Regions from separate parts of the Paraclostridium bifermentans genome, predicted to be linked through region 4. Evidence: riboswitches for the same ligand, from Rfam matches in the RefSeq annotation. Region 4 holds a riboswitch; each other region holds the start of a gene.
What was found. A riboswitch is a leader RNA that binds a small molecule or an ion and turns the genes downstream of it on or off. The one in region 4 is predicted to bind lysine.

Region 1 (3,224 bases), 1.4 Mb from region 4:
TCTTGAATCACATTTTTCACAGTACTTTGATAATTTAGAATTACCTCTTACTAACTCACAAAATTTGTGGCATCTACTGTGTTTAGTTATCGGATTTCCTTTATAGTCCACTATAACTATTGCCATTTTCGTAACTAGCGAAAGATAATCTTGTAAATTATCCCATTTTTTGAAATCTATTATCTTATTTAGACTTAAATTTTCATTTCTCACTTTTCATACTCCTTTAAAGGCAATTTTATATCATGTACTAATTTTATCATATATGAATAATATATTGTTTATTATGCAGACTATTTAGTGGAGGTGGATTTTATGTTAAATTTAACTGCTAAAGAAAAAATGTTATTAGAAGACGAAAAAAGCCATGAGCAATTATGTGTTCAAAAATATCAAGAATATGCTCAAAAAGCTTCAGACCCACAACTAAAAAGCTTATTTAATGAACTTTCTCAACATGAACAACAACACTTAACTTCAATAAATCAAATTTTAAGTGGTACTGTTCCTAATATTAATCAAGGTCAAGGTCAAAGCCAAGGGAACCAAAACTCAAATATGCAAAGTTCAAATACTATGCCTAACATGAATTTACAATCATCACAAATGAATGCTTATAATGAACAAGATAAAATGTTATGCCAAGACTCACTTAGTACTGAAAAATATGTATCATCTACATATAATACAGCTATTTTTGAGTTTGCAGATAAAAACATACGCCAAGTTTTAAATCATATTCAAAAAGAAGAACAAGAACACGGAGAAAAAATTTACAATTACATGAGTCAACATAATATGTATAACTAGAAAAATAGGATGTGATATCAATTAATGGATCACATCCTTAACTATTTTTATAGTGTTAAATATTTATATATTATCGGTATATCAATGATTTTCTTTACCAATTTAACTTAATTTTTCTCATTTTTATAAATCATCTGAAAATAGTTAACTTTACCAATATAATTTTTTTTATTGACTTATTTCAAATTTGTTTTATAATTGTATACAACAAGTAGATAACTGAGATAGAGGCGCGAAACTTATTAGTAGTATTATGGAGATAAGCTCGATGAAGTAATATGAAAGGAAATTTCGCCGAAGTGAATAGTTAATAGCTTTAATACTATTTACTGGGCTTATATAAAATATATATAAGACTGTCACATTTTGTGGAGTGCTATTTTCAATGAAAGCGTACGGTATCATCATACTTAGTTAGTATGAATTTTTTCGTATAAAGTCATGAGCATAGTCTCATGGCTTTTTTTACGCTTAAGGAATTATAATTATTTAAAATTCGTAGATAACCTATGAAACTTAGTTATATCCATATAATATGTTTTGAGCGTAAAAAAGCTTTTTGAGCAACGGACGAAGTCGTTGGCGACATGAGCGAAGTGAATTTTTTATTTTCATAAAGATTTATTATCTTAGTTACTTACTTATGGATAACTAACTACCATAAGGAGGATAAGTAAAATGAGTAATGAAAATCAAGATTTAAAAAGAGGGTTAAAAGCTAGACATCTTAACATGATTGCTCTAGGAGGATCGATCGGTACAGGTATATTCCTTGCGATGGGTGATACTCTTCACCAAGCAGGTCCTGGTGGTGCATTACTTGCATATGGGTTAATAGGAATAATGGTTTATTTCTTAATAACTAGTTTAGGTGAGATGGCAACATATATGCCTATATCTGGATCTTTTAGCTCTTATGCTACAAAGTTTATTGATCCAGCACTTGGTTTTGCTCTTGGATGGAACTATTGGTATAACTGGGCAATAACTATAGCAGCTGAAATGGTTGCAGGATCATTAATTATGAAATATTGGTTCCCTGATGTACCTGGATTTTATTGGAGTATATTTTTCTTAGCTATAATTGTAGGTTTAAACTTTTTATCAGCAAAAGCATATGGCGAATCTGAGTATTGGTTTGCAGGAATTAAAGTTGTAACTGTAATAATATTTTTAATAATAGGTGTTTTAATGATACTTGGTGTAATGGGTTCTGATGAGATAGGATTTCATAATTACTTTATAGCAGATGGACCATTTCATGGTGGTATAAAATCTGTATTTGCTATATTTTTAGTTGCAGGTTTCTCATTCCAAGGTACAGAACTTATAGGAGTTGCAGCCGGAGAAAGTGAGCAACCTGAAAAAACTATACCAAAAGCTATAAAATCAATTTTTTGGAGAATATTAATATTTTATCTAGGAACTATAATTGTTTTAGGTGCTATTATACCTTTTACTCAGGCTGGTGTTTCTGAAAGTCCATTTACTATGGTTTTTGAAAAAGCAGGAATAGCTGGTGCTGCTTCACTTATGAATGCAGTAATACTTACATCTGTTTTATCTGCAGGTAATTCAGGTATGTATGCATCAACTAGAATGCTTCATTCAATGGCTAAAGAAGGACTTGCACCTAAAGTTTTTGCAAAAACTAATAAAAGAGGTGTTCCTGTAAATGCATTAATATTAACTACATTAGTAGCTTCTGCATGTTTCTTAACTGGTATATTTGCAGAAAGTACAGTTTATGTTTGGTTAGTTGCTGCATCTGGACTTGCTGGATTTATAGCATGGGTTGGTATAGCAGTTTGTCACTATAGATTTAGAAAAGCATATATCCATCAAGGTCATAGTTTAAAAGAATTAAAGTTTAAAGCTAAATGGTATCCATTCGGACCTATATTAGCACTTATAATGTGTTTGATAATAATATTAGGCCAAGGATACTCTTGTATAACTCCAAATGGAGTTGACTGGCATAGTTTAATAGCTTCTTATATAGGTATACCTTTATTCATAGCTTTATATGTTGGATATAAAATTAAACATAAAACTAAAGTTGTATCTTTGGATGAAGTTGATTTAACTTTTGATGAAAATATAAGCAGTAGTTCAATAGATAGTCAAATAAGTGAATTAAATTAAATTAAAAAGGCTGATTTTAAAAATCAGCCTTTTTCTTATATTCTTTCTAATTTATATATAACAGGGTGTAACCCATCATTACAAGAATGTATTGCAACGCCCTCTTGTTTTACATAAGGGCTATTATTCCCTGATGCTAAAAATTCAACTTTACTTTTTAATCCTGTCCATGCCCCTTTGCAAAATCGCTCTGGCATTTCGCAATTTTTTGATATAAATTCATCTCCAACTTCACCCTTAGCGCAAACTAATGGCATATTTTCTTTTGC
Region 2 (3,224 bases), 610 kb from region 4:
CAACAGCTCTCATTTAGCTTGGCTATACAATATATTTTTGCATACAGGTATTGAGATTCCATTTCCTGTAATAGATGATAGGAAAATGGAAATTTCTAGATTATATGGAATGATTTCAGAGCAAATGAGCGATACATCTACTGTAAGATCTGTTTTTATAATTGATCCAAATCAAATTTTAAGAACAATACTTTATTATCCTTTAACTACAGGAAGAAATATTCCTGAAATAGTTAGAATAATAGATGCTCTTCAAACTTCAGATGAACATAATGTTTTAACACCTGCTGACTGGCTTCCTGGAATGCCTGTAATTTTACCTCCTCCTAAAACTTATAAAGAATTAAAAGAAAGAATTAAGAGTTGTGATAAAAATAAAAGTTGCATGGACTGGTATCTATGTTTTATAGATGATAAAACTTCTAATAACAAAAAATTAGATTATAAAGCTAATGTTAAAGGTCGTCCTCAAATAGATTCTCCAGCAAATAATATCCCAATTAATCCTAACTGCCCTGATTTAAATAGATTAGTAGGCACATACGTTTTAGGAGATCCTACAAGTGTTGATGCATTTTTGCTTGATTTTGTAATATATGCATTTGTTGAGATTAAACCAGATGGCACTTTATTTGTTCCAACGCCTCGTTACTTACGTCAATTGCTATCACTTAGAAAAGATAATCCAGACCTTCAAGTGATTGCAGCCATTGGTGGTTGGGGTCAAGAAGGATTTTCTGATGCTGCAGCTACTCCAGCTTCTAGATATAATTTTGCTCGTCAAGCAAATGCTCTTATAAAGCAATATGGTTTAGATGGCATAGATATAGATTGGGAATACCCTGGAACTAGTGGTGCAGGAATTAAATCTAGTCCTTCAGATAGAGAAAATTTCACACTTTTACTTACTGCTATTAGGGATGTAATTGGATCCGATAAATGGTTAAGTGTAGCAGGTACTGGAACAAGAGAATACCTAAATAAAAGTGCAGAAATAAACAAAATAGCTCCTCTAATTAACTATTTCAACTTGATGAGTTACGATTTTACTGCTGGTGAAACTGGCGAGAAAGGCAAAAAACATCAAGCAAATTTATATGAATCAGAACTTGCTTTACCTGGATACAGTGTAGATATTATGGTTAATAATTTAATTGAAGCTGGAATGCCTTCAGAAAAAATATTAATGGGAGTTCCATTTTATGGTCGACTAGGAGCTACTACAACTAAATCTTTTGATCAACTTAGAAAAGATTTTATAAATAAAAACGGATATACATTTAAATTTGATAAAGAAGCTCAAGCTTCATATTTAGTAAAAGATAATGAGTTTGCTATGTCTTATGATGATATGCTATCTATTTATATAAAAACTCAATATGTAATAGACAATTGTCTTGGAGGTATTTTCTCTTGGATGGCACCTTATGATAAAGCAAATATACTCGCTAAAGCAATGAGTGATGGAATTAATAATCCTAGTGAATTAAGACGTGAAATAGAAGAAACGTATGGTTCTAGCTTTTTAGTTTAAAAAACAGTCTATCTTAATAAGATAGACTGTTTTTTATTTTCATAAAATTTAAATTTATATTTACAATTTAATTTAATATGTTATAATTAGATACATAAATTTAAACAGAATATAACTAATGGTAGAGGTTGCATTATTAAATAGTACTATTATTGAGGGAAAGCACCTAAGATTTAATAGGAAAGGTAATGATGCCGAAATATATAAGTTAAGCTTAAAACTTATATATTGGGGTTATGTATAAGATATATAACACTGTCACTTTATGTGGAGGGCTATCTTTAGATTAAAGTTATTATATTTTTCAAATTATAATTTCAGGTCTAGGAATATCTCTTAATATTCTTAGACCTTTTTTATTATCATTCTCCATTCCCGTTATATTCTCAATACACCATTTGGAGGTTACATTATGTTAAAAAGAGAAAAAAGGCAGGCTTCGCTTGGCGATTCACTTCTATGTTTAGGATTTTTAATTTTCACACTATCTATATCTTTAACTAAACTAGGGCTTTCAGCTCATATTCCCTTAGTTTTAGGTGGAGTTTTCTGTGGATTTGTTGCAATATTTAAATTAGGATTTACATGGAAAGAACTTGAAGAAGGTATATTATCAACTATAAATTCTACTATGCAAGCTATTATAATTTTATTAATTGTTGGTATGTTAATTGGTACATGGATAATTTCAGGAGTTGTTCCAAGTATGATATATTGGGGATTGAATATACTTTCTCCTGGAATTTTCTTAGTTGCCACAACTATTATATGTTCTATAGTTTCTATATCTACAGGTTCTTCTTGGACTACAGCTGGTACTATAGGTATAGCCCTTTTAGGTATAGGAAGTGCTTTAGGTATTCCTAAGGAGATAATAGCTGGTGCTATTATCTCAGGTGCATACTTTGGTGATAAAATGTCTCCACTTTCAGATACAACAAACTTAGCTCCTGCTATGGCTGGTACTAATTTATTTACACATATAAAGCATATGCTTTATTCAACTATTCCGGCATATGTTATTGCTCTTATACTATATGCTGTAATTGGACTTAAATACGCAGGACAAGTTATAGATAATAGCCAAATTTTACAAATACAACAAGCTTTAGCTTCAAATTATAATACATTATCTCCGTTATTATTATTAATACCTGTAATGGTTATAGTAATGGTTATATTTAAAGTTCCTGCTATTCCAGGTCTTATTGTAGGTACACTACTTGGAGGTTTTGTAGCTATAGCTTTCCAAGGTGCTTCATTTAAAGATGTTTTAGAAGTTGCTCAAGTTGGATATACATCAAATAGTGGAATGGCCTTTGTGGACGAACTATTAACTCGCGGTGGACTTAATAGTATGTTAGGTACAGTATCTCTTATGTTATGTGCTTTAACTACAGGTGGAATACTTGAAAAAACTGGAATGTTAGAAGCTCTAGCTTCTGCTATATTAAAATTTGCAAAAGGAACTTTTGGTTTAGTGGCTGCAACTATCTTTACATGTATAGGAACTAATTTAGCAGTTGCTGATCAATATCTAGCAATAGTAATGCCTGGAAGTATGTACAGAGAAGCATTTAAAAAACAAGGTCTTTGTCCTGAAAATCTTTCTCGATCTCTAGAAGACAGTGCAACTATAACATCTCCTCTTATTCCTTGGAATACATGTGGAGCATATATGAGTGCTACA
Region 3 (3,224 bases), 320 kb from region 4:
TTTTCCTTACACTTGAAAAAACGTCTTTTAAAATATCTGTAAACTTCATACACTTCCCCCCTTAGTATAGTTTATTATATTAATTGATGTATATACCTATCAATACAAACAAAAAACTATCCTTTGAGTTTAAATTAGATAAAATAGAATCCATCAAATTTAACTTTTCAGATAGTTTTTTATTATATGATTAATTTTTTAGATTAAAGTTTCTTTTATTTCGCAAACCTCATATTCATCTGCTTTTTTCCCAAATAGTTGTACTCCTATAAAAATAGCTAATATCGAAATAGGTATAACTATATATATTGATATTCCTAGACCTGCAGGTATATATCCAAATAATACAGTTATGCTTGCTACAAATAGAGCATATGGCATTTGCGTTTTTACATGGTCTATATGATTACATCCAGCTCCCATAGATGATAAGATAGTTGTGTCTGATATAGGTGAACAATGATCACCAAATATAGCACCCGTAAGCACAGCACTTGTAGATATTACTATAAATGATATTTCTGGATTTATAGAGTGTGCAAGAGGAATCGCAAGTGGCATTAGTATCCCCATAGTTCCATAAGCTGTCCCTGTTGAAAAAGATATTATTGAGCCTAGTATAAATATTACGCTAGGTAGTAAAAATGCTGGCATAGATCCTGACAGTAATGTAACTAGAAATTTAGCTGTCCCCAAATCTTTTATTACTGAGCTTAACGACCATGCCAAAATTAAAATAACAGCTGTCATTAACAAACTTTTCATACCATCTATCCAAATTTCTATAGCTTCAGACACTTTAAATATTTTTTTAGAAACAGCCATTAAAATAGCGACTATACTTGAAATAATAGCTGATTGGAATAGTACTACTGATGCATCTGCTGAGCTAAATGCTTCTTTTATAGCTAAAAATGACCATGGTGATTTAAACATTAAATTTTGAAGTTCAATATTATCCCCATTAACTATTGATGTGTATCCACTATAATAAAAAAATATTAATGATGTAACTATAAGAGTTCCAATAGGAATAATTGCATTCCATATACTCAGTTTCACTCCAACTTTAGGTTCTAACTCTGATTGAATTGAATCGTTATGTTTTGTATCTAAGTTATTAAAATCAGATTGTTTCGCTTTAATCTCAGCTTTTCTCATAGGACCAAAATCCTTAGCTAAAACAATAGTTATAATTACAAATGCTAAGATTAATATATTATAAAATCTATAGGGAATAGTTTGTAAGAATATCCCAAAAGCATCATTATTTAGCCCAATACCTGAAAAAGCATCATTTATAAGTCCAACTTCTAATCCTATCCATGTAGATATTATTGCAAGTCCTGCAATAGGTGCAGCTGTTGCATCAATTATAAAAGCAAGTCTTTCTCTAGAAATATTCATTTTGTCGCTTACTGGTCTCATAATAGGCCCTACTATCAATGAATTTGCATAATCATCAAAGAATACTAAAAGTCCCAAAAACCATGTTATAATTTGAGTTCCTTTTGAACTTTTAGCTTTGTCCGCTAAGCTTATTGCTATTGCTTTAGCTCCTCCCATTTTTGCTACTAAATGAATAACCCCTCCAATAGCTAGAACTTGGAGTATTATACCTGCATTCCATGGGTCTGCAAGTGAATTAAGCGCTCTATATATAAAATCTATGAAGCTTTGGGGTAAAGCTAAAATAAAATTAGTACTATTTAAACTAAGTAAAAAGCTTCCAGATAATATACCTATAAATAAGGATATTACAACATTTTTAGTAATAAATGCTAAAAGTATAGATACTAGTGGTGGAATCAATGTTAAAAATTTAAATTTACTTGCGTTTTGAAATGCTATATCCGTTTCTTGTGCAAATGAAATAGGTGTTAATAAAACTACTAAAACTAAAGTTAATAAAACTACAAAATATTTTTTGTTTCTCATAAAAATCCTCCCTAAATTTAGCTTTAGTGAATGCAAAGGGTAATAAATACTTAGGGCTTTAAATAAGAAAAAGCCTTGAGTATACACTCAAGGCTTTTTATATTATGCAAAATCTGCACAATATTAACTTCCTTAAATGATAGCTCAACACAAATATAATTTGTGACAGTGATGTATATATTCTATACACCCCCAGCATATAACCTTAAAGCATCAGTTATAAACTTCGGCGATAATTCCTTTCCTAGTAAATCTATGTGCTTAACTCATTACTAGTACTTATAAGTACCGCGCCTCTACCTTTTTTATTCACTTTTTATATTAAGTAAATTATATATATATTATTGTAAATAATCAACTGTTTTTTCAATATTTTCTAAATTTTCATTATTTTTAAAACTTATCTAACAACTTTTCTAGTTAAAGTTCCTATTCCTAATCCCATCATTATAACCCCGATTAGTACTTCTAGATTTGTTAATATATAACTAATTTCTGTCGGTTTGCAATTTATAGTCCCTACTCCTCCAAATGATCCTATACTTAAACTTAGTGTTTCATTTAGGTCTTTTAAAAATTTAGATATAGATAAATTTTTTATAGTGCTCATATTATATATAATAGTTTTATCGTCTATCTCTACGCCTAAAAATAAATATAAAATTGCAAATATAAACATAATAACTAGTGATGAATATACTGCAAATTCAGGTCTCTCACCGTACCCACAAGTAAGCCAGTATAAATATGATTCTATCTTAGGTATTATTTTTAAAGTTTTTCTTTGAGTATTTTTACACAAATAATAATATTCTCCAAAGTTATTATTTAAAGAGTTCTCTTTAAATTTATCAGCTAAGGTTTCATATGTCATATAAAGACCTTCATATTCGTCCCTAGTTTTAAACTTAACAGGTAATTTATCAAAGAAGCTTTTTTCATCTAGTTTAGTTTGAAATTTATCTCTGAACTCTAAATCTTTAATATATGTTGAAATAGTTTTGGCACCACATAAGTCACAATCAGCAAAAATTATCATATCCAAATAACTATCTATAATTATAATATTGTCCATTGCACTTTGTTCAAAATTACTTGTATTCAATTTACATTTTTCAAAAATAGCAAAAGATAGTATACAATTTAAAAATTTCGAATAAATATCACAGTTTATAAAATGACATGATAAATTGTCATACTTATTTAAAGATGGCTTACTTTGGCTTTCTTCTTTAAAAAAACTACAATTTTCAAAACTCACTCCTCCATCTTCAAATTTGCAATTT
Region 4 (3,224 bases):
CATTAGTGTTCCTCCTAAAATTTATTTAAAATCGGATTAGTAAATAAATAGTTGAGATTAGTATTGAAAAAATCATAAGTGGAAATCCTATTTTAAAATAGTGTTTAAAACTTATAGGGTATCCATTTTTCTGACCTACATTTGCAAGAACTATATTAGCAGAAGCTCCTATTAATGTACCATTACCACCTAGGCAAGCTCCTAGAGAAGTTGCCCACCATATTGGCATTACATCTATACCTTGGCCTTGCATAGTTAGTATAAGTGGAATCAAAGTAGCTACAAAAGGTATATTATCTAAGAATGATGAAATTATAGCTGATAGCCAAAGTATAACTAGCATTGTAAGAACTAAGTGCCCACTTGTTGCACTTATTAAATATTCAGCAATGCTATTTATTATTCCAACTTCAACAAGACCCCCAACTATTACAAATAATCCTCCAAAAAATGCGATAGTTGACCACTCAACACTGGAAAGTATTTCATCAACATCTTGTTTGCCTATAAACATCATTATAGTAGCTCCTGTCAAGGCGACTATACTAGATTCAAGATTTAAAACATTGTGCAAAATAAATCCAAGCAAAATAAATATAATCATAATAATACTCTTTATAAGCAGTGGCTTATCTTTAATTGCTTTTTTTTCATCTAAATTTAAAATTTTTTCTTTTGCTTTATCATCTACAAAAAGCTGTTTTTTGAACATAAATTTAAAACACAAGATAGTTAAAAATAAAATGATTAGAACTATAGGACCTAAGTTTATTATAAAGTCTGCAAAACTTAGATTTGCTGCACTACCTATCATTATATTAGGTGGATCTCCTATTAGGGTTGCAGTCCCTCCTATATTAGATGCTAGAATTTGGGTTATTAAAAATGGAGTTGGATTTATATTTAGAATTTGAGTTATAACTATGGTCATTGGACCTATTAACAATACGGTGGTAACATTATCTAAAACAGCTGATAAAACAGCAGTTAATATTATAAAACATAGCATGATTTTCCAAGGATCTCCCTTTGATTTTTTAGCTGAAAATATAGCTATGTATTCAAATACACCTGAATTTTTGACAACAGAAACAAATAGCATCATGCCTATTAAAACCCCAATTGTATTAAAATCGATATGATGCAGGCCTTGCTCAACTGACAATATGTTAAATATAATCATAAGTAAAGCTCCGGCCATAGCTGCAATAGCTCTATTTACTTTTTCTGAAATAATAGCTAGCATAACCACTAAAAATATGATGATAGCTATTACTTGTTTAATAAGCACTAATATCGCCCCCTTATAATAATAAATATATTAAAACCTATAAGTAGAGTATAGTTGAAAAAACTTAAATGTGTTAAAAAAAAGGAAAGTTCTTTTAAAACAAAGAAAATAGTAAGTTTTCTAAATATTATTAAGTGCTTTTAATTTAAAATTAAAAGTTTAATTAATAAAATTAAGTAATGTTTTGAATTTAACATAAGAATATTAAAAATTAGTATATATGTTAATTTAAAGCTGATTTTGAAATAATATTACATAAAATTAAAGTTTAAATAAAATAAAATTGTTGACAATTATAAATTAGGTATGTAAAATTACATATAAATAAATTGAATACGAATTGTAGAGGTCGCAATAATAATCAGTACCAATAATGAGTTAAGCAACGAAGACTTATTGGAAAAGGGATTATTGCCGAAGGATGTAGCTGATGCTTTAAGGCTATGTACCTGGGGATGTATATAATATATGCATAACTGTCACAATATTAAATTGTGTTGAGCTACATTTAAGGAATAGATGCTATATATTTTTAGCTAAATTTAATCCCCCTTAAGTGAAACTTAAGGGGGATTTTTGTTTATAAAAAATGATTAATACAAAAACAGGAGGGCTTAAGATATGAGATTACAAGGTACTATGTCGGTAAAAGGAAATGAATTATATATAGGTGGAGTTGGATGTAAAGAACTTAGAGAAAAATACAAAACACCACTTTATGTACTTGATGAGGAATTAGTCAGAAGCAATTGTAAAGAATATATAAAACATTTCAAGGTTCATGAAAATAAAAACAGAGTTGCATATGCAGGTAAAGCATTTTTACCAATTTATATGTGCAAATTAATAGATGAAGAAGGTCTATATCTTGACGTAGTATCAGGTGGTGAACTTTTCACAGCATACAAATCAGGCTTTCCTATGGAAAAAGTATTATTTCATGGAAATAACAAAACAATAGATGAAATTGAAATGGGAGTAAATCTTGGAGTTGGAAGATTTGTTGTAGATAATTACTATGAACTAGAATTATTACAAAAAATATGCAATGAAAAAAGTAAAATTCAATCTATATATTTTAGAATAACACCAGGAATAGAAGCACATACTCACGATTATATAAAAACAGGACAAATTGATTCAAAATTTGGATTTGCATTATCAAATGGAGATTTACAAGATGCATTAGAAAATATTAAAAAATATGAAAATATAAGCCTAGTAGGATTACATGCTCACATAGGATCTCAAATTTTTGACGTAGAACCATATTTAGATGAAGTTGAAATAATGATGAATCTAGTAAAAGAAATAAAACAACAACATAACATAAACATAGAGGAAGTTGATTTAGGAGGAGGGGTAGGTGTTTATTATACAGAGAGTGATGAACCTAAAACAATAAAAGAGTTTTGCAGCTCAATAATACAAAAAGTTGAGGATGTATGTAAAGATATAAATATAAGTACTCCAATATTAATAATAGAGCCAGGAAGATCCATAGTTGCAAATGCAGGAAGCACAATATACACAGTGGGATCTATAAAGGATATAAAAGATGTAAGAACATATGTAAGTGTTGACGGTGGAATGACAGATAATATAAGACCCTCATTATATCAGGCAGGGTACGAATGTTCAATTGCCAACAAAATGGGTATAGATAAAAATAATAAAGTTACAATAGCTGGTAAATGTTGCGAAAGTGGTGATATACTAATAACAGATGTTGATGTTATGGATATAGAAAGTGGAGATATATTAATAATGTCATCAACTGGAGCGTATGGATATTCAATGTCATCAAACTACAATAAAATAATAAAGCCTGCAGTAGTATCTGTTAAAGATGGCAAAAGTAAATTAATATGCAAAAGAGAAAGCTTTGAAGATCTTTTAAGATTAGAAATCGCTGACTAAAGGTAAAAAATTA

Region 1: it holds a riboswitch for lysine, as region 4 does, so the genes downstream of both, KXZ80_RS02420 (amino acid permease) here and lysA (diaminopimelate decarboxylase) in region 4, are expected to answer to the same signal.
Region 2: it holds a riboswitch for lysine, as region 4 does, so the genes downstream of both, nhaC (Na+/H+ antiporter NhaC) here and lysA (diaminopimelate decarboxylase) in region 4, are expected to answer to the same signal.
Region 3: it holds a riboswitch for lysine, as region 4 does, so the genes downstream of both, KXZ80_RS07385 (Na+/H+ antiporter NhaC family protein) here and lysA (diaminopimelate decarboxylase) in region 4, are expected to answer to the same signal.

Annotation. Positions count from the first base shown of each region.
Region 1 covers NZ_CP079737.1:476,680-479,903, reverse strand. The annotation lists gene KXZ80_RS02430 (PocR ligand-binding domain-containing protein) at 1-213, opposite strand, end outside; gene KXZ80_RS02425 (spore coat protein) at 316-810, shown strand; lysine riboswitch at 1,028-1,197, shown strand; gene KXZ80_RS02420 (amino acid permease) at 1,489-2,955, shown strand; gene KXZ80_RS02415 (TIGR04076 family protein) at 2,991-3,224, opposite strand, start outside.
Region 2 covers NZ_CP079737.1:1,277,046-1,280,269, reverse strand. The annotation lists gene KXZ80_RS06100 (peroxiredoxin) at 1-1,534, shown strand, start outside; lysine riboswitch at 1,649-1,820, shown strand; gene nhaC (Na+/H+ antiporter NhaC) at 1,947-3,224, shown strand, end outside.
Region 3 covers NZ_CP079737.1:1,569,490-1,572,713, reverse strand. The annotation lists gene KXZ80_RS07390 (hypothetical protein) at 1-49, opposite strand, end outside; gene KXZ80_RS07385 (Na+/H+ antiporter NhaC family protein) at 199-1,938, opposite strand; lysine riboswitch at 2,071-2,245, opposite strand; gene KXZ80_RS07380 (pentapeptide repeat-containing protein) at 2,339-3,224, opposite strand, start outside.
Region 4 covers NZ_CP079737.1:1,889,623-1,892,846, reverse strand. The annotation lists gene KXZ80_RS09190 (hypothetical protein) at 1-3, opposite strand, end outside; gene KXZ80_RS09185 (ArsB/NhaD family transporter) at 26-1,291, opposite strand; lysine riboswitch at 1,627-1,804, shown strand; gene lysA (diaminopimelate decarboxylase) at 1,913-3,211, shown strand.